3 regions of the Alteromonas sp. KS69 genome follow, and region 3 is predicted to be linked to each of the others. Evidence: predicted binding sites of a transcription regulator. Region 3 holds the regulator's gene; each other region holds the start of a gene.
What was found. Region 3 encodes LexA, which represses DNA repair genes until DNA is damaged. Its sites were predicted from a motif close to TACTGTATNNNNATACAGTA; they were not measured.

Region 1: C7Y69_RS05370 (LexA family protein) is a predicted target of LexA. The motif match lies at 6,566-6,585, and genes of this name have one in related genera.
Region 2: recA (recombinase RecA) is a predicted target of LexA. The motif match lies at 4,999-5,018, and genes of this name have one in related genera.

Annotation. Positions count from the first base shown of each region.
Region 1 is NZ_PYHU01000005.1:455,773-464,114, reverse strand. It holds gene C7Y69_RS05410 (GGDEF domain-containing protein) at 1-936, opposite strand, end outside; gene queF (NADPH-dependent 7-cyano-7-deazaguanine reductase QueF) at 1,009-1,860, opposite strand; gene syd (SecY-interacting protein) at 1,960-2,517, shown strand; gene C7Y69_RS05395 (hypothetical protein) at 2,624-2,914, opposite strand; gene C7Y69_RS05390 (DUF3192 domain-containing protein) at 3,160-3,525, shown strand; gene C7Y69_RS05385 (GNAT family N-acetyltransferase) at 3,667-4,329, shown strand; gene C7Y69_RS05380 (GFA family protein) at 4,397-4,825, shown strand; gene C7Y69_RS05375 (Y-family DNA polymerase) at 4,884-6,140, opposite strand; gene C7Y69_RS05370 (LexA family protein) at 6,140-6,553, opposite strand; gene C7Y69_RS21510 (hypothetical protein) at 6,898-7,065, shown strand; gene C7Y69_RS05365 (DUF3301 domain-containing protein) at 7,636-7,941, opposite strand; gene C7Y69_RS05360 (DUF3549 family protein) at 7,945-8,342, opposite strand, start outside.
Region 2 is NZ_PYHU01000005.1:494,565-502,906, reverse strand. It holds gene C7Y69_RS05585 (CTP synthase) at 1-1,325, opposite strand, end outside; gene mutS (DNA mismatch repair protein MutS) at 1,504-4,137, opposite strand; gene C7Y69_RS05575 (CinA family protein) at 4,442-4,930, shown strand; gene recA (recombinase RecA) at 5,194-6,231, shown strand; gene C7Y69_RS05565 (ABC transporter ATP-binding protein) at 6,446-7,246, shown strand; gene C7Y69_RS05560 (ABC transporter permease) at 7,237-8,342, shown strand, end outside.
Region 3 is NZ_PYHU01000006.1:106,919-115,260, forward strand. It holds gene C7Y69_RS06225 (COX15/CtaA family protein) at 1-159, opposite strand, end outside; gene C7Y69_RS06230 (hypothetical protein) at 168-713, opposite strand; gene C7Y69_RS06235 (SURF1 family protein) at 706-1,413, opposite strand; partial or broken gene C7Y69_RS22015 (DUF2909 domain-containing protein) at 1,447-1,655, shown strand; gene C7Y69_RS06245 (cytochrome c oxidase subunit 3) at 1,680-2,576, opposite strand; gene C7Y69_RS06250 (cytochrome c oxidase assembly protein) at 2,602-3,189, opposite strand; gene ctaD (cytochrome c oxidase subunit I) at 3,290-4,903, opposite strand; gene coxB (cytochrome c oxidase subunit II) at 4,913-6,025, opposite strand; gene lexA (transcriptional repressor LexA) at 6,672-7,298, opposite strand.

The sequences.
Region 1 (8,342 bases), on a different contig from region 3:
CGCTTGTTCATTCAATGTGCTGGCAATATTTTGAACACAGAATTGTGTGTGTTCTTTTAGAGACTCCAAAGAGTCGCTGTGTGATACCGCCTCTTCAATACTTTCAATATGCGACTGAAGCTGCGCATTACCGACTTGTCGTTGCTCAAACTGAGTCCGGCTATTTTCCATGCTTAGCTGAATGTCTCCTCCCATTTTGCCTATGGAGTTATGCAAGCTTTGAATAACCTTGCCAGTTAGGCTGGCCTCAGCCATGGCGTCTTGTACTATCATTCGAAGGATAACAACACAGCTTTTAAGCAATTGGTCTTCCGACATACCTTCCGTCAGTTTTTTCTGTATATCAACTAATTGACAGTCGTCAGGTTGGCGCTGGGCATAGCTGGCAATAAGTTGGTTTAGTTCCTCTAAAATAGACTTATAAAGCGGGTTCACCGTATTGTCTTTATTGCTTTCTTTACTATTTTCCAGTGCAGGTGCTTCACCCTTATTCTTTCCAGCTTCAAGCTCACTGGCTGCACTACTCGCCAATGCCGCATGATGCAACTCAATAGCCTGCTGGAATAGCTTGTAAATACTAAAAATATCCCCTACCGGCTGGTTCAGAGTTATCAATTGCTGTGTGGCTCGTTTTTGAAGCACTTCATCTTCAAACACTACTTTTTGAAGACGCTTAGTTGCACTTTCCAGCAAAGCCACAGTTTCAATACTGTATTTTTTTAATGTCAGTTCTTGATGTTGAAGCGCGCTATTAAGCTTGTTGATGCTTACCGTAGCAAGAGTAAAGTTTGGCGTGCCGGACAAATGCCCTCTCAATATTTGTAGTTCGCTATCAACTTTGTCGGAAAACCCTTCATAAAAGGCAGACAAGCGAACGATAAATTGTGAAAGTAGCGTATTGTGTTGCTTATAAGTTTGAAGCTGTTTGGCGTCCATAATTGTTGTTTACTCAACCTTAGGTGAAGTCATCCTGCACATTTAATGATTCTATTAAATCTGTGCGCTAAATTATTGGCGAGCTTGCCTTTTATTTGCGTAGGGCGTTTCAAAATTAGAGCGGAAAGGGTTTATGTCGAGCCCTCCACGTCTTGTGTAACGCGCGCATACTGTCAACTTCTCAGGTTGGCAGTGTTGCATAATGTCACAGTAAATTCGCTCTACACACTGTTCATGAAATTCATTGTGCTGCCTGAAGCTAATCAAATATTTTAGTAAGCCTTCGTGATCTATGCTTCTCCCTTCATAACGAATTTGCACACTGGCCCAGTCAGGCTGACTGGTAATAAGGCAATTCGATTTAAGTAAGTGGGAAACCAAACTTTCAGCCTTTTTCTCGTCCGTTACTTTTAACAGCGATGTGTCAGGCTCGTAAGTTTCAACTGAGATATCAAGTTCATCAAGCAGTACACCTTCAAATTCTTTAAAAGTTAATGTATTGAATTGATTGGGAAGCGTTAAGCTGACCATCACGGGCTCACCCGCACATTTTGATAGGTCGGATGCCAGTGTGGCTCGCACATCTTCAGGGCTTTCAAAAGCGGTTTGATTAAAGCTATTTAAATATAACTTGAATGACTTCGACTCTATGAGATTTGCAGAAGTAATAGGTACATTACATTCAAGCAAGGCTACGTGAGGCTTTCCTTTTTTGTTGAGCCAAGACAATTCATACCCAGTCCATGTATCAATACCTGTAAAGGGCAGGGCTTCAGCGTTCAACGATAACGTATCTCGGCTTAAGCTACGGGGTACGCCCTGAAGTAGGTTAGGGTTGTAATGAAATTCATATTCAACCTGCTTCCCCAATGAAAGATCCTTGGGCGCTGAAATAGAAATTTTATCGTTTACCTTCGAAGTCATATTTACCTATATATTCTAACCGTTTTAGATGTGCCGTCTTACTTGAACTTGGCACCTTATACCTATAGTGTACCTCAAAAATATTGGTGTAACCCCATAATGGCCTTAACAATTAGTAATGAATTAACCCAACTTATCGGTGCTTTCACTTCCCATCATGAGCGCAGTGGCAGTCTGCTGACTATACCTTATGATAGTCAATGGCCCTCACCTTGCTACTTAAAGCAGGGTGATGAGGGTGAATTGGTACCGTGGGAGCCCAAGCGCCAAAGTGACAGTCAGCAGTCTGCGCTAAGTTTTAAGAATGTTGAAGAGGCATTAGACATTAAGCTCAACGCTGATTTTTGTCAGTTCTTTACCCAATTTTTCAGTAACAATTTACCAGTAGCTGCAGAGCATGGGGCTTGTGAGTTATTGCAAGTTTGGAATGAAGAAGACTTTGAGCGGCTTCAACAAAATTTAATTGGACACCTATTAATGAAAAAGAGACTGAAACAAGCGCCAACACTCTTTTTTGCATTAACCGATGAAGATGATTTTGTTTTGAGTGTGTTAAATAGCACTGGAGAAGTGGTGTTAGAACAAGTTGGAAGGCCACCACAAAAAGTCATTTCGCCAAGCCTGCCGGCATTCATAGCCACACTACGAGCTGAATGAGTTTTTTGTGTCATGCCGTGCTGAAAAAAGACACGGCATGTAGTCGTTACCAATGAAGGTGGCGTTTAAAGCTAGTGACGTCAGGGACTTTATTAAGTGTTTAGGCTTACTCAATAGATGCTTCTAGCCGCTTTTGTAGCATCGCCATTTGCTGTTCAAGCAACGCCACCCGTTTTGAAAGCGACGCAATGGTTTCTACTTCCTTCCCGTTAATAGATGCAGGATCTGATGCGCCATTCGCAGCATTAAAATGTTTGATAGCTTCAATAGCCTCTGTTACCGATGCTTTAAAAGGCGCTTTTGCTCTAAGTAGTGCCACAGAAGGCGATGTCCCTTTTTGCACCATTTGCTGACATACAATCATTAATTTCTGCAGATTATTATTTTGCAGTGACATTTCATTCGCCAATAAATTACAAGACGTCCAGCTTATCCACTTAAGCTTGATTTCGCTAGGGTTTTTAACCAATAAATTGTGTCAAACTGACCACTAATTAATATAATAAACCACGTGTTATGAATTTAATAATCACTAAATTTAACTAAAGCTATTAAAATCAGAAGCTTAAACAATTGGTCTCATTCTTGATTACCTAATTGCATATAACAAAACTACAAACGATAAAAATCAGAGGAAATCACATGAAATCGATTATCTTACCACTCGCATTAGCATCATCATTCTTACTTACTGGTTGCGTGGTATCTGTAGGTGGGGGGAGTGATAGCCATTATGGTACTGATGTAGAAGACCGAGAATACAATAACCGCAAACATATCTCGAACCTTGAAACAGGAATGAGCTATGAAAGCGTATTAAGAAAAATGGGGGTGGCTGATTTCAACGAGCTTTATGAAAAGCAAGACGGTACCTATCGCGTATTGTTTTATCGTACTCAAAGAACCATGGGTGATGGCATAACAACGAAAGATGAATGTACGCCAATAGTATTTAAAGATAGTGGCCTAGTAGGGTGGGGTGATAGCGCTTACCACCTAATGAATTAAGAGTAACATTAATTTAACATCTTGGTGTTTTTGCCGTAAAGTGACCATTAATTGGTCACTTTTTGCATTCTGTGACTATTAATTTATAGATTATTGAGGGCTGCACCTATGACAAATGACACACTAACCGACGGCCAAGCGATGAATGCACAAGGGGTCAATGAAGCATTAGAGCCACTTGTGTCATCCCTTGAAGCTATCAAAGCCATTTACCTTGGTGTAGATGATTTGAAGGTTGCTGCTTCTATATTATTTAATGCGTACGTAGATGATCCACTTTTTAGCGACATATTTCAGGCTGAAAAAGAAGGTTATGAGAGTCGGTTGCGCTCTGCTATCAGAGAAGAGTTAAACGCTTTTTGGGTGGCAGAGCAACCTATTGTAGGGCTGTTCGATGGCGAGCGACTACTCGCGGTCGCATGCCTTACCGCGCCAGACGCTGCATTTGGTTCTGGGCGTTACTGGCATTGGCGTTTGCGTATGCTACTTACCGCTGGCCTTTTCGGCACAAAGCAAATGCTAGAAAAAGAAGAAAAAGTTCGCGCACTAGTCCCTGCGGTTAACTTTCATATGCTAAGTTTTATTGCCGTTCACCCTGATTATCAACACCATGGACTAGGTCATACACTATTAGGTGCTATTGACAGCGTAGTGGAAGAAGATGCTAAAAGTGAAGGGGTAGCAGTGTTTGTTACAGTAGCTAAACACAAGCCCTTTTTTAACGACGATAACTATGATGTGGTGGGAGAGCTAAGCCTATCTCACGTAAAAGGCGATGTAATGTTTAGGCGAAAGCCTGCATAAATTGTCATAAAAAATGCGTAAACTGGGTGAGGACTTTACGTTGTTTAATAAATAAGGTGGTATGCAAATGCTAAGTGCGCAAGGAAGTTGCCTGTGCGGGGCTATTACCGTAATGGCGGAGAATATTAACCCTAAATTCACTGTTTGCCATTGTGATTCTTGCAGACAGTGGGGCGGTTCGGCGCTGTTTGCATTACAATGCGGTACGCAGGTCAAATTCGAAGACACGACCTCTAGTGGTAATAACGTTAGCATTCACCGGTCGTCAGATTGGGCTTCTCGCGGTTTTTGTGGCAACTGTGGTACTCATCTATTTTACAAGCTCAATGAGACCGGTGAGTACAATATTCCTGTCGGTATATTTCAAGCACTAGATGGGTTAGAAATGGATATGCAGTACTTCAGCGATCAACGCCCGCACTACTATTGCTTTTCTAATAAAACAAAAGAAATGACCAAGGCTGAAATTCTGGCGTATTTCGCTCAACAGTCTTGAGTTACCAACAGGCAAAGCATGCACCGCTATTAACACGGGAAAGAAGCTATCCGACGTATCAACATTTAATGCGCGGGATCTCTTCCCATCGGGTAGTGGCTCTTTTCGTTAAGAAGTCTCTTTTCATGGCAAAATTTTGTTGAAAGCCCCTAGCCCCAAAATGCATCGTGTTTCTGCCATATCTAGCGTTTGTACTGTCAAGCACTGCCATTAATGCCGAGTTGTCCGTACTGGGTGTAAATAAATCGTCTTGGCGATATTTTTCGTCGCAAATGTCCAACAGACCCACACCCACTTTGTAGTAACGCACGCCTGGAATAAACAGTTTATTGAGCGCATCAGACGCTGCGTGAATAATATGTCGAGTATCATTGGTAGGAACAGCAAAGCTGGAAAGCGCCGACTGCTTAACATATCTGCTATCGTCATGAGGCGAATTTGCCGCAAAGAAGGTGGCGCTGTGAGCGAGTGAGTGTTGAGCGCGTAGTTTTTTAGTGGCTATTTCAGCGTGGGTGGCTAACGCTGCTCTCAATTCATCTTGTGTGGTAACTCTCTTTCCAAAACTACGGGTGCTGTAAATTTCTTTTTTAGCGGGTCTTATCTCATCCCACGTCATTCTTAGTTCACCCTGAAGTTCTCTCACTGTATTTTCTAGCACAATAGAAAAATACTTACGCATTTTAGCGGGGGATTGTTGTGACAGTGTATAGGCATTATTAATACCCATGGCCATCAATCGTTTTTCCAAGCGCCCACCAATACCCCATACATCTGCTACTGCCATGCGGGGTAATAATGCCTGCTTTTCTTGCTGCGTATTAATAACCGCTGAACCTCGAAAGCCGTCCAGCTTTTTTGCAGCGTGATTAGCTGCTTTAGCAAGGGTTGGAGTGGGGCCAAATCCAACGCCCACGGGAAGCTTTACCTCACGCCAAATAGTTTTTCTTATCTCATAGCCTAGGGCCAGCCATTCACTATCATGTAGGCGTGGCGAAAAGCGCATGAAAGCTTCATCAATACTGTATTCGTGCAATTCATCACAGAATTGAGACATGACAGAAAACATTTTTGAAGACACATCGGCATAAAGCTCATAGTTAGACGAGCAAACAACAACCCCTGCTTTTTTTGCTTCCTCTTTCACCTGAAAATAGGGAACGAACTTTTTAAATCCTAATCTTTTGGCAATAGGGCAGGCTGCGACCACGCAGCCATCGTTATTGCTCAACACCATAACGGGTTTGTTTCGCAGATTAGGGTTGTAGATTTTCTCGACCGATGCATACATAGAAGTGACATCTACTAGCGCAAACACTACTCACCTCCTAGTCGACGGGAGAGTTTTTTGTGAAGCCTAATGGAGCGCGTTACCACCCCTTCTATTGAAAATTCATCGCCTTCTTTTAAAAAGTAAGGTTTGTACAAGGGTGATGAAGAACGCAAGCAGCCGTGGCGTTTGTCTACACGCTTACAGACGAACTCACCGTTTAAGGTCGCCACAATAATGCACATGTCAGAAATATCTTCAGCTCTTGAGACAATCAGCAGGTCGCCGTCATGAATGCCATCGTCCATCATCGACTTGCCTTGTGCGTAGCCAATGAAGGTAGCAGCAGGTTTATCAATAAGCAGAGAATCTAGACTCAAGCCTAGTTCGGTATATTCTGCAGCAGGCGACTCGAAGCCTACGATGCCCGCTTGTGCAGTGATAGGAATAAATTTAAGCATACACTTCAAAAATACTGTTTATTTGTACAGTATTTTAGTGGGTTCATACTCATCAATCAATCTCAGTACAGAAAATACTCGTCTTAATGGCGACTGTAATGACCGGCAAAATTCGCAATTGGTCATAATGACGACAAGCTTTGTACGACATTTCCTACAAAAGTGTAGGAAATGTGGGTTTTTTTTCGTGGTTTATATCTAGACTAAAGTCTAACGTTGTTGATTTTTATAGGTTTTTCATTTTCAGATCATATTAACTCCTTATTTTCTCCTTAATTTATTGTAATTCTGCCTAGCGGGAATTCTTGGTAGGGATATTATTAATGGCGTCACAGGGAAACACGATGAGTCAGGATGATTTTAAGGACAACCTTGGACAACTTAAGGAAGAGAATCCCTTAACAGGAGTGAGGGGAGATGGAATAGCAGGAAGCATCACAGGGATGATAAGCGCACCGGACGTGCTGAAATGGAATTGCCAAAGAGACAAGCAAGGAAAGCGCAAGCGATAAGGAATCGCAACAGGAAGTAGAAAGGATTTGGCGAAGGATCGTCATAAAAAGGAAAGATATAGGATATATCGTAAAGGAAAGCTTGGAAGGCTTAAGCAAGGATAGTTTGCGCAGGATGCGCAAGAGCAAGGCAGCTCAGGAACGAACGGACCGCTTAAGGATTGAGCTAGTTGCACAGGATGTGTAATGTAGAAAGGATGAAAGGATAGGAACACTAGCTTTTGCTGGCAAGGAACAGCCTTAGGATGAGGCCCCCACGTGCAGGATAGGTGGGATGCTTAGGATAAATGGAAAGGGATTTACGCAAGGATGGGTAACTCGCACGGGAACACGCGAGAGAAGATGGAAAGGGGCGTATATGGATTTTAATCGGGAAGATTTTAGTCGCAAAGGAACGCAGAGAGGGAAACTCAAAATTCCAGGAAAAGGGGTAGCAGAGAGGCTACCCCTTTTTTTTGCGTAATTTTTGGCGTTGCCACTAAAACGCTCACGTTTAAAGACGCCCATTCCGCTCGGCATAGTCATCTCGTTCATACCTAATACTATAGCGGGCTAACGAATCCGAAGAACTTAATTAACTCTGTGAGGTGGTAAGGTAGTTCTTATAATATGTTTGCCTACTAACTCCACTTCTCCGCTGTATCTGTCTTCACCATTACCGGAAAATTCAAACACAAAGATATTATGCCAATCAGGCTTGCTGTAGTTGAAGGTAATGCGGGTTTTGGCTCTGGCAATACTGAGCAGTTGCAGTTGATTGTTTTTACAGTACTGGCGCAGGTAACTATCAGTAAATTCGGAAATACTTCGTATGCGCCAAAACTGAAAGGCGACAAAGCCTAAGCCCAACCATAAGGTTAATTCAAGAAGTGTCATTCATTACCCCTTAGTTTGTGAAAACAGCGTGCCAATTGCGCTGGCCAGTAAGTCACTGCGTTCTGGGGTTCTTAGTATGCCTAGTACTAATTCACGTAACTGGGGTACTTGAACAAGATCAGAGAAGAAGCCGCGGAATACGTCGCCATTATAGTTTTCTTGGTTATCGACCTCGGCAACCGCTTCAAAAAATAGCAGCAGTAATTTCTCGTCCATTTGCTGAAAATGGCGGGCAGCAATAACACTTAATATATCTAATCGGTTCAATTTCTTAGCTTCAAAGTGAGACACTAATTGCGTATATATAGTGTCGTTTTTGGTCTCACAAGACAAACCCCGTAGCGCGGCTAAACTTATTTCATCACCGTCTAACACTGAAAGCATGCATTGGTTAAGCCGCT
Region 2 (8,342 bases), on a different contig from region 3:
CTGCCTAAGCGCATAGTGCCGCCGAGGTCTGAATTTTCACTACGTATTTCTGTGGTACCTGCTTCATCAAGCCATTCTGTAATTAAACCAACAACCGGATACGGTGTCTCAGGATCAAATTCAGAACTATTGGCATCTTCCATACCCGCTACATTACGCGCAAACTCAATAAGCGCTACCTGCATACCTAGACAAATACCTAAATAAGGCACTTTGTTTTCACGGGCATAGCGTGCAGTGGCAATTTTGCCTTCGATACCGCGCTCACCAAAACCACCAGGCACTAATATAGCATCTAGTTTTTCTAAAATTTGCGCGCCTTTACTTTCAACGTCTTGAGAGTCGATATAGTGGATATTTACGGTTAAACGGTTCTTCAACCCAGCATGTTTAAGGGCTTCGTTAACTGACTTATAAGCATCCGGCAATTCAACGTATTTACCAATCATACCGATGTTAACTTCAGCAGTAGGGTTAGACTCTGCATAAAGTACCTGTTCCCATTCTGATAGGTCGGCTTCTTTACAGTCTAAACCAAAACGGTCTACCACAAGCTGATCCATTCCTTGCGCTTTAAGTGCTGCTGGAATGCGGTAGATGCTGTCTACGTCTTTAAGCGATATGACCGATTTGTCGTTTACGTTAGTGAACAACGCAATTTTAGAACGCTCAGTCGATGGTAATGCGCCTACAGAGCGGCACACTAGAATGTCTGGCTGAATACCAATCGAACGAAGCTCTTTCACTGAGTGCTGGGTTGGTTTCGTTTTTACTTCGCCTGAAGCTGGCATATAAGGCACTAAGGTTAAGTGCATGTACATCGCTTTTTCTCGACCTAGTTCGGTGCCTAGTTGACGAATTGCTTCTAAGAAAGGTTGTGATTCGATGTCACCTACCGTTCCACCAATTTCAACAATAGCCACATCGTGGCCTTCAGCGCCTTCAACCACACGGCGCTTAATTTCGTTGGTAATGTGTGGAATAACCTGAATAGTGGCGCCTAAGTAGTCACCTCGACGTTCACGTTTTAGTACTTCTTCGTATACCCGTCCGGTAGTGAAGTTGTTACGCTTGGTCATACGGGTGCGAATGAAACGCTCGTAGTGACCAAGGTCAAGATCGGTTTCTGCGCCATCATCGGTAACAAATACTTCGCCATGTTGAATAGGGCTCATGGTGCCTGGGTCGACATTAATATACGGGTCGAGTTTTAACATGGTGACGGTGAGCCCGCGAGCTTCAAGAATTGCGGCTAACGACGCAGCGGCAATACCTTTACCTAGCGATGAAACTACACCACCGGTGACGAAAATATAATTTGTCATGCGAAACCTAGAACGTTGAGTTGTATTGGGTAAATATGAGTGTAGTTTAGGAACTAAACTACCCATACTTTGGACGGGTTAATAGTATACGCAAGTTAGTGTGAGCAAACAATCTGTTTGCCCACACAATCGCTTCTTTTACCTATTTGAGCGTGGCTTTCGCCGCAAGCGCTGTTTTTTATGACTGACTTAAACGCTTGAGCGTGTAAATAAGGTCTAGTGCTTGGCGTGGTGAAAGTTCATCTGGGGATAAATTTTCCAACGCTTCTACAACCGGATGGGGTTTATCTGGGAACAACAGTTGTGACTGAGATTGTAAGGAACCATGCGCCGTTGACGCTGCTTTTTTGTTGGCGCGTCTATCGTGCTGCTTGCCAGTTTCATCCCCAATGTTAGATGATTTATCAGTTTTAATATCAGCACTGGATTCAGTTTCAGAAATAAGATGCGCGTTTTCCAAAATAGCGAGTTTTTGCTGCGCCGCTTTAATAACCGGCTTAGGTACACCTGCAAGTTGTGCAACCTGTAAACCAAAGCTTTTACTCGCCGCGCCATTTTGTACGCTATGCATAAACCGGATGGTGTCGTCGTGCTCTACCGCATCCAAATGAACATTAACTACACTTTTCTCGGAATCAGGTAACTCGGTAAGCTCAAAATAGTGAGTTGCAAATAAGGTGTAAGCATTCAGTTTTTGGGCGAGGTAGCTGGCGCACGCCCATGCGAGCGATAAGCCATCGTAAGTACTGGTACCGCGGCCAATCTCATCCATTAACACTAACGAATGCTCGGTGGCATTGTGCAGAATGTTGGCGGTTTCCGTCATCTCTACCATGAAGGTTGAGCGACCAGATGCTAAATCGTCAGAAGCGCCAATACGAGTAAATATTCTATCAATTTTACCAATATGGGCGTTTTGTGCGGGCACATAGCTGCCAATATACGCGAGCAGCGCAATTAACGCGGTTTGGCGCATGTAGGTTGATTTACCGCCCATGTTAGGGCCGGTAATAATAAGCATGCGCTGGCTATCGTTAAGTGTTAATGGGTTAGCAATGAACGGGTCTTTCATAACCTGTTCCACCACAGGATGCCGACCTTCTTCGTAGGTCAGCGCGCTTTCCATACTTAACCTTGGGCGATACCAATCCAGACTTAACGCGCGCTCGGCAAAACAGCATAATACGTCGAGTTTGGCCAATGCTGCGGCCGTTTCAATTAGCGCATTTAGGCTTGGCGCGACTTCATCGAAAAGTGCTTCATAAAGCTGTTTTTCGAGGGCTAGCGCACGACCTTGACTGGTAAGTACTTTATCTTCGTGCTCTTTAAGCTCTGGGGTGATAAAGCGTTCAGTATTCTTAAGCGTTTGCCTGCGAATATATTCGGCGGGCGCTTTGTCGCTATTGGCACGACTAATCTCGATAAAGAAACCATGAACCCGGTTGTAGCCTACTTTTAGGGTTGAAATGCCTGTGCGTTCACGTTCGCGTTGCTCCATGGCGTCAAGATAATCAGTAGCACCTTGAGACAATTTTCGAAGCTCATCTAATTCGCTATTAAAGCCTTCAGCAATAACCCCGCCATCGCGAATAACCACAGGCGGGTTATCGATAATCGCGTTATTTAATAAAGCTTGTAGCTCTGGGTAAGTACTGACGGCCTGTTTTAATTCATTTAGCTGTGCAACGTTATACGCCCCCAACGCTTCTTGAAGGTCGGGCAGGGTATTCAACGCGTTTTTAAGTCTAGCGAAATCCCTGGGCCTTGCTGAACGTAATGCCAAACGTGCCATTATGCGTTCAATATCGCCAATCGTTTTTAAATGACCGCGAATAGCATCTGGCTCATTGTCGATAAGTGCTTCAATGGCATCTTGACGGTTATGTAATTCGTGTTGATCGGTAATAGGCGAGTGAATATAGCGTTGTAGTAACCGGCTACCCATGGCGGTAGTGGTCGTATCCATCACGCTAAACAGGGTATTTTCAATGCCGCCGGCTAAATTGTGGGTAAGCTCTAGATTTCTGCGGGTAGCTGCATCTAATTGTACGCGGCTGTCTTGCTGTTCTTTTTGAATACGGCGAATATGGGGAAGGGCTGTACGCTGGGTATCTTTCACATATTGAAGCACACAACCGGCGGCGCCAATGCCTTTGGTTAAATCTGATACCCCAAACCCCGCCAGTTCTTTCGTTTGAAACTGAGCGGTTAATTGTTCGGTGGCGGTATCGATATCGAATTCCCACTCGGGCCGCCGACGCAAGCCTTTACGCTGTTCAATCAAGGGTAAGCTTTCAAAGCCTTCAGGATAGAGTAGTTCAGCAGGATTAATTCGTTGTAGTTCACCTAACAAGGCATCGTCGGTGTCGCACTCGACTACTACAAACCGGCCACTGGTGACATCTAATGTAGCCACGCCGTAATGCATACTGTGACCGCAAACTGCCGCTAGTACATTATCGCGGCGTTCTTCTAATAAGGCTTCATCGGTAACCGTACCTGGGGTAACAATGCGCTGAACTTGGCGCTCAACTGGGCCTTTGCTTGTAGCTGGGTCGCCAACTTGTTCGCAAATCGCCACTGACTCGCCCATTTTCACCAACCGGGCTAAATAGCTTTCAACCGCGTGGTAAGGAACGCCAGCCATAGGAATAGGATCGCCACCGGATTTGCCCCGTGCGGTTAATGATATATCAAGCAGTTCTGCGGCTTTCTTGGCATCATCGAAAAACAACTCGTAAAAGTCGCCCATACGGTAAAACATAAGAATGTTAGGGTGCTGCGCCTTTATCGTTAAATACTGGCGCATCATAGGAGTGTGTGATTCCAAAAAATGCCTCGTGCTTTTTATTGCTGCTACTTGCGATAACTCAATTTGTTATATTAACAGAAGAATTATTAACAGAAGAGTGATTAAAAGAGCAGGAGTGCTAAAATAATCACTTTTCGTATTTGCTGTGTATTATTGATACGAGTATGGAATTTTCAACCATTTCCTGAACTCATTAGTTAAATGATAGCTCTCACCAATAAGTACATCGGCACAGCCTAATGCTTCAAATTAATGCTTTAACGGCCGAAGCTGATAATAGCGCTGATAGCGATAAAGGACATTCATGGTATCTGACAATATAACAGAGATGGTGACGGCGCTGGGTAATGCGCTTCGCCGTAAAGGCTGGACGGTTTCAAGCGCAGAGTCTTGCACCGGGGGCGGCGTTGCGTTCGCCTTTACCAGTATTGCTGGCAGTTCGGATTGGTTTAATCAAAGTTGGGTGACGTATTCAAACGACGCAAAAATACGTGAATTAGCTGTAAAGCCAGAAACTCTAAATGCACATGGCGCGGTGTCAATGCAGACCGTTGAAGAGATGGCGGCGGGCGTTAAGCACAAGAGCGACGCGAATGTCGTGGTAACCGTAAGCGGTATTGCAGGCCCAGGTGGCGGCAGCGAAGAAAAGCCTGTGGGTACTGTTTGGTTTGGGTTTATCTGTGGTGCTAAGTCAGAAACGATTAAGCAGGTTTTTGCTGGAGACCGAGAGACTGTTCGTCTGCATGCAATAGAATTTGCGATTACCCATCTATTGGCGATGTTGGCTGATTGAACAGACGGTCATCTAAGATGCTGCCAATAAGAACCCATTAAGCAAAATAAAATGAAAACTCAGGTTGAAACTGTATGCTTGTACAGTATAGAATGCACGCAACACTTGGTAAGGTGTCGGTAAGCAAATGTTGATGCAATGAATGCTAGCTGTATAGATGAATAATACTGTTAGTAAAGATAGCTAGTATAAATAGCAAAGGCAGCTTCAACAAAGACATCACCAACTAAAGAATTTAACCGCTAATCCTAGAGGATATTGACGTGGACAGTAATAGATCTAAAGCTTTAAGTGCCGCACTTGGGCAAATTGAAAAGCAGTTCGGTAAAGGCGCTATTATGCGTTTAGGCGACAACCAAGCGATGGACATTGAGGCTATCTCTACTGGTTCACTCACCATTGATATCGCTTTGGGCATAGGCGGTTTGCCATGTGGTCGTGTGGTAGAAATTTACGGACCTGAAGCCTCGGGTAAAACGACACTTACCTTGCAGGTAATTGCAGAGGCTCAAAAGAATGGTAAAACCTGTGCCTTCGTAGATGCTGAGCACGCACTTGATCCAATTTACGCGTCGAAGCTAGGTGTAAACATCGATGAGCTTTTAGTTTCTCAGCCTGATACGGGTGAACAAGCGCTTGAAATTTGTGACATGCTGGTTCGTTCTGGCGGTGTTGATGTCGTTATTGTTGACTCGGTTGCTGCCCTTACGCCAAAAGCGGAAATTGAAGGCGACATGGGTGACTCACACGTTGGTTTGCAAGCGCGATTAATGTCGCAAGCATTGCGTAAACTTACCGGTAATATCAAGCGTTCAAATACCTTGTGTATCTTCATTAACCAAATTCGTATGAAAATTGGTGTAATGTTCGGTAGCCCAGAAACAACAACCGGTGGTAACGCACTTAAGTTCTACTCTTCAGTACGTTTAGATATCCGCCGTATCGGTGCGGTCAAAGAAGGCGATGAGGTAGTAGGTAACGAAACTCGCGTTAAAGTAGTGAAAAACAAAGTAGCACCGCCATTTAAGCAAGCTGAATTCATGATTCGCTACGGCGAAGGTATAAGTAAAGAAGCTGAGCTTATCGACTTAGGTGTTAAGCAGAAATTGGTTGATAAGGCCGGTGCTTGGTACAGCTACAAAGGTGATCGTATCGGTCAGGGTAAAGCGAACGTAATGAAGTTCCTAAAAGAAAACCCAGCTATTGCCGATGAGATTGAAAAACAAATTCGCGCTGAGCTACTTTTACCTAAGACAGTGAAAGTAGAAGAAGCACCTGCTGCAGAAGATGATCAGCAGTAGCTACTAAACTGACTATAAAATAGCGCATTTGTGTTATTTAAAAGCCCACCAAATGGTGGGCTTTTTTGTGTTCAAAAAACATACTTTTTAACACTTTAATTCTATATCTTGGATTGAATTAAAATAAAAAAACAGTAAAGCTGTAATAAAAATAGAAAGGCAAAGACTAGTACTGTAAGCATTCGATTTAAATAATAAAAAAAGGGAAGGGATAATGATTGATATATCTAGTCTTGCTAAACGCTTTGAGGTGGAGAACCCCAAAAAGCTAAGTGAGCAAGAGAAAAAGGATCCACGATTAAAAGGGCGCTACTTTCAATCAGTGAAAGATGTATCGTTTTCATGTGGTCAAGGAGAAGTGCTTGGTTTGCTTGGCCCTAACGGAGCAGGAAAAACCACTACATTACGCATGCTTTCAACCGCACTTAAGCCAGATAGCGGCACCGTGGTAATTGATGGTGAAGACGTGCTAGCCAACCCAATAATTGCGCGTAAAAAAATAGGTTTTCTGTCTAGCTCAACTGGTTTATATGGCAGGCTGACTGGGCGAGAAAATATTGCTTATTTTGGCGAATTACACGGCATTACTAAAGCGATAATTTCTGCACGTATTGAAGAAATGGCTGACTTACTCGACATGCAGAGCTTTTTAGACAGACGGGCAGAAAACTTCTCATCTGGTATGAAACAAAAAACAGCCATTGCCCGCGCTGTTATTCATGAACCTTCCTTAGTTGTGCTTGATGAGCCTACTACAGGCTTAGATATTATGGCCACCTCAACAGTGATGGACTTTATTCAGCGCCTTAAAGATAAAGGAACGCCAGTTATCTTTTCTACCCATCATTTGGATGAAGTTCAAATGCTTTGCGACCGTGTAACGGTGATTAATCAAGGCGAAAGTGTATTTAATGATTCCCTTGCTGCTTTTAGTGCGCTATCTGACGGACAAATGCATAAAAGCTTTTTGCACACTTTAAAAATGAATACAGCGGAGGTGGGGCAATGTGGTTAATTTTTAAAAAAGAATTCAAAGAGTTATTGCGCGACCGTAAAACTATTATTTTTATGATTGTGTTGCCTTTACTGCTTTTCCCATTAATTTTCGGTGTCGCCATGTTTTTCATGAATTCCGCCGCTGAAAAGGCCGAAAACGTTGTATTGAAATATGCCATTGTGGGCGAGCAATATGCGCCAGACATGTCGCAACAATTCGCTAATGAAACTGACAAATTTACGATGGTGGATATCCAAGGTGAAGCTGACTATGCCAAGCTCATTAAAGATGAAACACTAGACTTCGTTTTAGTTATCCCAGAAACCTTTAACAACGAGGTGCTCACTTCTGGTCAGCATAAGCTGCAATTGTATTTAAATGACGCAGGCTTAAATAAAGTGTTAGGAAGAGTGTCTGAAATTGTCGATGTTTACACTGATGAATTTCAAAAAACGGCCTTTGCTAATTTAGGACTGAATGAGTCACAGCAGCAAGCGTTACTCGCGCCTATTGTCATTGAAAAAGAAAACATAGCGGATGATCGTGAAGTATGGGGTGAACGCTTGGGCGGGTTATTACCTTATTTCATTTTCATTTTATGCCTACAAGGTGCTATGGCACCAGCATCAGACTTAGGTGCGGGTGAAAAAGAGCGGGGTACGCTAGAGACACTATTAATATCGCCGATGGAGCGTTATAAACTGGTTTTGGGAAAATTCTTTACCATCGGTGTCGCGGGTCTAATTACAGCACTTATCACCGTATCTTCCATGGCCATATGGGGCATAGTTTTGTCTCAAGGGTTGGCAATTGAATTTGTAGCAGAGGTGATGGCGATGATTGGCATCATTGATTTTGTGCTTATCTTTTTAATGCTAATTCCGGTAGTGGCAATATTTGCCGCGGTCTTATTGTCTCTTTCTATTTATGCTCGATCATTTAAAGAAGCCCAAAGTTATATGGGGGCACTTGTTATGGTAGTAGTTTTCCCTGTGTTAATTGCAATGATGCCGGGTGTTAAATTAGAAGGTGGTTGGATTTGGGTGCCACTCACCAATGTAGCATTAGCGATGAAAGAGTTATTCAAAGGCACTATGGATTATTTTGCCTTGTT
Region 3 (8,342 bases):
AGCCGCAGCAACTTTCTCATCACTTAACGGCACGGTAAGGTTACCGTAGCATCCCGGCCAATCAGGGCAACCAAGGCCAGCATCAGTAAGGCGTGTGTAAGCCCCTAAAATGATGACTACTGCGGCAAGAAAAAGGCTAAACAGCACCAGTTTTTTCATAGCACCTCCTACCCAATTCGAGACAGTTTCAGAAGCTTTTTAATGTCAGCCAGCATGCTTCGGCTTTCCATTACAGCCGTGCTTCTGTCACTGTCTATTTGGTAATACAACATGGCGTTATTTAAGGTATCGACGATATACACACTTTGCTGTTTAAGGTTGGTGATAGGCGCATCGCTGACGCTCAAGGTATGCACGTTGGCGTACTCAGATAGTTGCTCTAGTGCTGTTACATCACTTTTTCCAGTGAACAAAACTAACGCTTGTGCCCTGTCAGACTCTTTGCCTAAGGCCAGCCACACTTGGTTCATGCTAAACAATGCATTTTCACAAATTGCATCACAATTTTCCGGCAAGACATACAACAAGCGCCATTTTGGCTCTGTGCCTTCTAAAAGCGATGAAACATCAATGGTAGGCTGCAGCAACGCACCTTTATTGGTAGCACCTTGGTTGAACCAGTCATTTTCTAACGCAAGCTTAGCTAAAATAACGGGTAGCACGAACACGGCGACCATAATAATTAATGTTTTCTTCGAGGCCGGATTACTCATATTGACGTCCTTTTTTCATAATTGCGAAACCGCCAATCAAGGCGGCTGCGATAGCAAGACCAAACCATTGAATGGCATAACCCAAGTGCTTTTCAGGAGGCATAACAACACGGTTATAACGCCTAACAAAAAGATCATTCTTTGCGGTAAGTACTACGACATAGGGTAATAAGTTAAGTGATAGCAATTCACTGGCGGTACTGATTGAAATTTGCTGAATACGTGCCGGAAAGCGTGATGCTGATGTAAGCGTTTCTTTTACTAACGGGTTATGACTGGGCTGACTCACCACCCCTTCAAATTGTTGTGAGTGGTGGCTAATTTTCACAGCCGGTAGCGAGCGCGATAAATCTGGTGCAGGCAACCAACCATAGTTAACCAAAACCCACCCTGCGTTGGTTTGCACTGGTGCCAGTACGTCGTACCCTACTCGTTGTTCATGTATTTGGTTATCGAGCAATAACACCTTGTTGCCGTTTGGAGTACCTTCAAAAGAAACGGTTCGATCTTCGGGCGCTTTCATTGAAAGGGCATCGATGAGCGACAAGCTTTCTTTCCCCTGTTTTTCGGTTATGCTAGCGATGCGTTGTTGCTTTTGTGCCATTCGGTCTAGTTGCCAGAACCCCAAGCCACACATCGCCATTACAGATAAACTCGTAATGACGATAGCGATTAATTTGGATGCTCTCACCTGATTCATTTGGCCAACCTGCACACTACTATTGAGGTTTATATGTTGATAAAAATAATCTTGGTTGCGTTGGTACTTTTCATGATCGTTAACCTTTTTATGGCCATGCGTGTCATGATGAAAACGATCCCAAAGACGGTCCTATGAGCAAATACATCGGTCGCAGGGTGCTCACTTCTGCCATCATTGTGATTTTAATTTTAGTGGCAATTGGCACCGGTTTAATTACGCCAAACCCTCGACCATACTAGGCTTGGCGGCGCTTTTATCTGCTTTTATAAAACGTAAACAAAGATATAAAGCATGACCCACACCACATCAACGAAGTGCCAGTACCAACTCCCAGCTTGAAAAGCAAAGTGGTTGTGCGGTGTAAAATGTCCTTTTAGCACTCTAAAAAACATGACAATAAGAATGATGGTGCCAAGGGTAACGTGCATACCGTGAAAGCCCGTCAGCATGAAAAAGGTATTGCCGTAAATGCCTGACTGTAGCGTTAGTCCCAAGTCACGGTAGGCGTGAACATACTCTTCCACCTGTAAGAATAAAAACCCAATTCCCAACAAGATAGTGATGCCTAACATGACGGTGAGTTGCTTGCGTTTGTTCTGCTCCAAACCTACATGGGCAAAATGCAATGTAATTGACGATATAAGTAAAATAACTGTATTAATGGTGGGTAAACCAACTGCACTCATTTCTTGTGTAGTGATGCCTCCAGGGGTAGATACTAGCGGCCACATGGCTTCAAATGTGGGCCATAGCACTTCGTTAGTCATCGCATTATTCGATGCACCGCCTAACCAAGGCACTGAAATGAATCGGGCGTAGTAGAGTGCCCCGAAGAAGGCGGCAAAGAACATAACTTCAGAGAAGATAAACCAACTCATGCCCTGTCGGTATGAACGTCCTAATTGGTCGCTATATAACCCTGACATAGACTCATCAATTTGGTTTTTAAACCAGCCCACAAGCATCACCATTAGCACTACAATCCCTGCTAGGAGTATGTGCCCGCCATAGCCGGACTCTCCTTTAGTGGCTTCAATCACGAAGTTGCCCGCGCCAACGGCAATTAAAAATAACGCCACCGCACCTACAATAGGCCACGGGCTTTGTGCTGGTACGTAGTATTTCTGATATTCGGGGTACTTCTGATATTCTTGCTGCATTACTCTCTCCTTATCCCAATACCTGTTATTTACCACTTTCAGGTTGAGGGACCATGTAGGGATTCGGTTTTGTTTTCATGTCACTCGCTCGCGCGGTCACATCAAACAGGGTGTATTGCACAGTAAAATAACTAATATCTTCTGGAAGCTGTGGGTCGACATAAAACTGCATCGGCATATAAGCCTCGGCACCAGCGCTTAAAGGCTGCTGGTTAAAGCAAAAGCATTCCGTTTTATTCAGATAGAGTGCTGCCATACCCGGCGACACCGACGGTATGGCTTGGGCCATCATATTGTTAGATGCAGGATTTCTTACGTAAAACGACACCGTATTAAGCTCCCCAGGGTGCACTTTCATACGACTAGTTTGCGCACGAAATTCCCACGGCATACCGGTATTAGTTCGGGTGATAAATTCCACCGTTACCTCACGGCTTTCATCTATTTCGATAGACTCATATACAGCAGCCGTATTCTCGGTTTTACCGTTAATACCGGTAACATCGCAAAATACGTCGTAAAGTGGCACTAGAGCGAACCCAAAACCAAACATGCCAAACACAATAACGACGAGTTTTATCACCATTTTGTTGTTTGCATTTGCTTGTGTCATGGTTACCTCCCGTGCCTACTTTTTGTGCTGATACATCACCACAATTTAGCGACTACAATGCCTGCTTTGCTTTCATTACCTGTGCTGCTTGTCTTATTTCCTACTTAACAACCGGCGGCGTTTCAAAGGTGTGATAGGGCGCAGGAGAGGGAATTTCCCACTCTAGTCCCTCAGCACCTTCCCACACTTGGGCAGATACTGGCTCACCCTGCTTCTTACAGGCTTTAATCAACAGTGCTAAGAAGATTAACTGCGACAGCCCAAAGGCAAAGCCGCCAAGGCTTATCCACTTATTAAAGTCGGCAAACTGTAAGGCGTAGTCAGGAATACGACGTGGCATACCAGCCAGCCCTACAAAATGCATCGGGAAGAAAAGCACGTTCACCGACACAAGTGAGCACCAGAAATGCCATTTTGCTAGCGCCGTGTCGTACATTTTCCCTGTCCACTTGGGTAACCAATAATATACCGCAGCCATAATCGAGAAGATGGCGCCGGTGACCAGTACGTAGTGGAAATGTGCGACCACGAAATAGGTATCGTGGTATTGGAAGTCCACCGGCACGATGGCCAGCATTAATCCTGACAAGCCCCCAATGGTAAACAATACGATAAACGCAATGGCAAACATCATGGGCATTTCAAAGGTTAGAGAGCCCCGCCACATAGTCGCCACCCAGTTAAAGACCTTCACGCCTGTAGGCACCGAGATAAGCATAGTGGCAAACATGAAGAACATTTCCATATACACCGGCATGCCGGTGGTAAACATATGGTGAGCCCATACCACAAAGGACAACAGCGCAATAGAGCCGGTGGCGTACACCATTGATGCGTAGCCAAACAGTTTTTTACGGGAAAACGTAGGGACAATTTGAGAGATAATACCAAAGGCCGGCAATATCATGATGTACACCTCAGGGTGCCCAAAGAACCAAAAGATATGCTGGAACATAACGGGGTCACCACCACCTGCTGCATCAAAGAAGCTGGTGCCAAAGAACTTATCTGTCAGCACCATGGTGACCGCCCCGGCTAACACTGGCATTACTGCAATAAGCAAGAAAGCAGTGATAAGCCAAGTCCACACGAATAAAGGCATTTTCATCCACGTCATGCCAGGAGCTCGCATGTTGAATATGGTCACAATGACGTTAATAGCCCCCATAATGGAGGAGATACCCATGATATGTACCGAGAACACAAACAATGCGGTTGAGTCACCACTGTAGGTGGTGGAAAGCGGGGCATAGAAGGTCCAACCAAATGCCGGACCGCCGCCCTCTAAAAATAGCGAGCTAAGCAGAATAAGAAAGGCGCCAGGTAATATCCAAAAGCTCCAGTTATTCATTCGCGGCAGAGCCATGTCTGGTGCACCTATCATCATAGGAATTAGCCAGTTTGCAAGCCCCGTAAAGGCTGGCATTACCGCACCAAATACCATGATAAGGCCGTGCACAGTCGTCATTTGATTAAAGAAGTTTGGCTCAACAATTTGTAATCCAGGCTGAAATAGCTCAGCACGGATCACCATGGCCATGGCACCACCAATCAAAAACATGATAAAGGCGAACCATAAATACAAGGTGCCTATATCTTTGTGGTTAGTGGTAAACAGCCATCGGGTTATTCCTTTTGGAATATGACTATGATAGTCATGATCTTCGTGATGCGCCGAGGTAACCGGCGCAATGACATCAGTTGCTTTACTCATTACGCACTCCTAGTTCCCATTAACGACGGCGTTAACATCTTTAGCCTGCACCATATCACCCGTGTTATTGCCCCACGCATTTCGTTCGTAGGTCACCACAGCCGCAATGTCTTTCAGGCTTAGCATTTTTCCGAACGCCTGCATGGCTGTGCCGGTTTTACCGTTTAACACAATATCGATATGTGCAGTTTGGTCTTCAAGCACCATCTCACTGCCTTTAAGCGCAGGGAAAACGCCGGGTAGCCCCTCGCCGTTAGGCATATGGCAAGCCGCACAAGTAGCGTTGTAAACCCGCTTGCCTTCATCCATAAGTTCATCCATCGACATATTCATCGACAGTAAACGCTGCTCTTCTTCTTTCGCTTGGCGAGCGGCTTCTTCTTGTTCATTCATCCAAGCATCAAATTCGGCAGGCTCTTTAGCAATGACCACAACCGGCATAAAGCCATGATCTTTTCCGCAAAGCTCGGCACACTGTCCACGATAAATACCCGGCTCGTTCACCTTTGCCCAAGACTCATTAATAAACCCTGGATTAGCATCTTTTTTCACTGCAAAGTCCGGTACCCACCACGAGTGAATAACGTCATCAGAGGTAATAAGAAAGCGCACTTTTTGCCCTGTGGGGATTACCAACGGGCGGTCGACTTCCAACAGATAGTTCGCGCCTTTTTCGAATTTATTTTCAATTTGCTCTCGCTGCGTCGCCATTAACGAATAGAACTCAACGTCTCTGTCCATATACCGGTAATGCCACTTCCACTGGGAACCAGTAACGACAACGGTAAGATCGGGTTCGCTGGTATCTTCCATCGCTATAAGGGTTTTAGCGGCAGGAATAGCCATAAGAATAAGAATGATGAAAGGCACTACTGTCCATGCAATTTCCACTTTTACATTTTCATGGAAGTGAGCGGGCTTAGCGCCTCTGGATTTACGGTGCAAGTACATTGAGGCAAACATAACCCCGAAAACCGCAACAGCGATTGCGATACAGATAAAGAACATCAACATATGCAGGTCGTATACTTGACCACTTATGTCTGTTGCGCCTCGCCGCAAATTAATGGAAGAGCCTTCGTCCGTTGCTGCATCAGCAAACGGTAGTGGCGAGGTAAGCAAAAGTGGAAGCCCGTAAAGCCACTTTGTCGCTTGTGTCGCCGCTTGTGTCGTTACTCGTTTCACTCAACACCTCCGTTATAACAGAAGCATTAACGCAATAGATGCGCTTCGCTTCTGGCAACTGATACCCGAAATCCAACTTTTAACTTAACTGCCCAGCATTAGTTGTAAAACAAAGTTACAGCTATTGTTATTATTTTGTTAAATACAGTATAAGAATTGCTCAATAAAACGCACAAGTCTAGTCTTTTCTAAGAAAAAACAATTGCAGCGTTTAATTTTTAATCAACGCGGTATGACAGAGAAGTGAATGACGTCACAGCGTATGGACGTTACACCGGTATTTAGCGAGCCTGTTTGAAACGCTCATTTTGAACGAGATGGGCAAATAGAAGCAGCCAATAAGTTGCTTATAATCAAAAGCTAGTTACGCACTTATGATTGTTTTTCAAACAAAACAGATGTCTAAAATAGCGCGAGTTAGCACTAAAAAAGGTGACATAAATAGGAGAAAATATGTGTGAGCGGTATTTGGTGGCTTTTGAGGAATTTCTTAGGCTTAAATACGATTATTGTGTAAGCAAGGTATGGTAAACATACAAAAAAGCGGCCTATAAGCCGCTTTCTTTACTAAATAGCTAAAAGGTTACATCCAATCAGCATTTCGAATAACACCAACGGCAATTCCTTCAATGGAAAAAGGCTCTGACGCTAAGTCGACTTTAATCGGTGAAAATTCATCATTTTCTGCGTGAAGTAATACTTCGCGACCACGCTTTTCAAGGCGTTTAACAGTAACGTCTTCATCAACACGTGCTACTACCACCTGCCCATTATGGACGTCCGTCGTGCGGTGCACGGCTAACAAGTCACCATCCAGTATACCAATGTCTTTCATACTCATACCGCTTACACGAAGTAAGAAGTCGGCGTGAGGCTGAAACAGGGCAGGGTCGACCTTATAATGAGACTCTATATGCTCTTGCGCTAGAATCGGCTCGCCCGCTGCCACGCGACCAATAAGAGGAAGACCTTCTTCTTCAGGGGTTTCATCTTCAAGAGGAATATTCAACTTAATACCACGAGAAGTGCCTGGAAGGATTTCGATGACGCCTTTACGGGCCAACGCTTTTAAATGTTCTTCAGCGGCATTCGCAGAGCGAAAACCTAAATGACGGGCAATTTCTGCACGGGTAGGCGGCATGCCAGTTTCGAGCATCGTTGTTTTAATAAGCTCGAGAACTTCTGTTTGTCTTGCTGTGAGTGGGCGCATAAAAGACCTGTCTGTCTATACAGTTCCTGTAAGTATATACACCTAAAAGGAAATGACAAGCATTGGATGCTATTTACATGCTTCGAACTGTGGGTTCCAGTTTAACTTATTTAAATTCCAGAGTAGTTAAATTATCAGGAAGCATATCTACTGTCCTTGTACTTTAGATAGGTCCTACCGTAGGAGCTTTAGCCGTCACCTTTAATCAGTATCTTTGTATCTATACACATCTGTTTGTAAAAAAAATTTCTTTGGCTAAACCTATCGTAAAATTTTTATGTAGCGATATTTCAAAGAATTAGCGGAGTGATTTATCTTGAGTTTCTTAGGAACAATTAGCGTGAGGGAATCTTGGTGCTTGAAAGGGCCTTTAGTTCGACCTCTACTTAATTAAAAATAGTTATTACTGTGTTGGAGCGCAGCCAAAATTTATTCGCTAAGTGGTAATCGTCATTCAAAACGAGAATCTCGTTCACTAGGTTGCAGAGCAAGGTAGGGATCGCTTGTGGGCAATAGATTTAATATTTTCTTTCGACAAGAGAATTCTTTCCAAAAATCTCATTTTCATAGACATTATATTCCTTTAACGAACCTATCAGTGAATACGAGGCGTTGCTAGAGTTTAATCGCGTACGAGGTAGTAGCTTTGAGGGAGATTTATAACTAACAAATAGGCTCAAACATAGTAAAGTTAATTTTGATTAGTGTGGCTTCAATTGAAGAGGTTAGTTATTGTACTGGCAGTGTAGGTACACTAGTTGCTGACTAATGTCTTTGGTACTAGTTAGAGTAGTAAGGGAGTATTTCGCACAATCAGGGCTAGCCAGAATTAACAGACAGTCTTGAGCTAAAAGCGGCCAGTGAATTTGAAGGAACTCAATGACTGTTGTGTACGCAGGCCGTGTGAAAACTCATATTTATGATTGCTGCTTCAAATAGAACGATATAGTAATTCTGAGGGCACTAACATTTTTGGATAAGTGTCGCCACAACTCTCATGTCTTCATTGCAGATATGAGACCGCTAACGTCCATGATATTCATC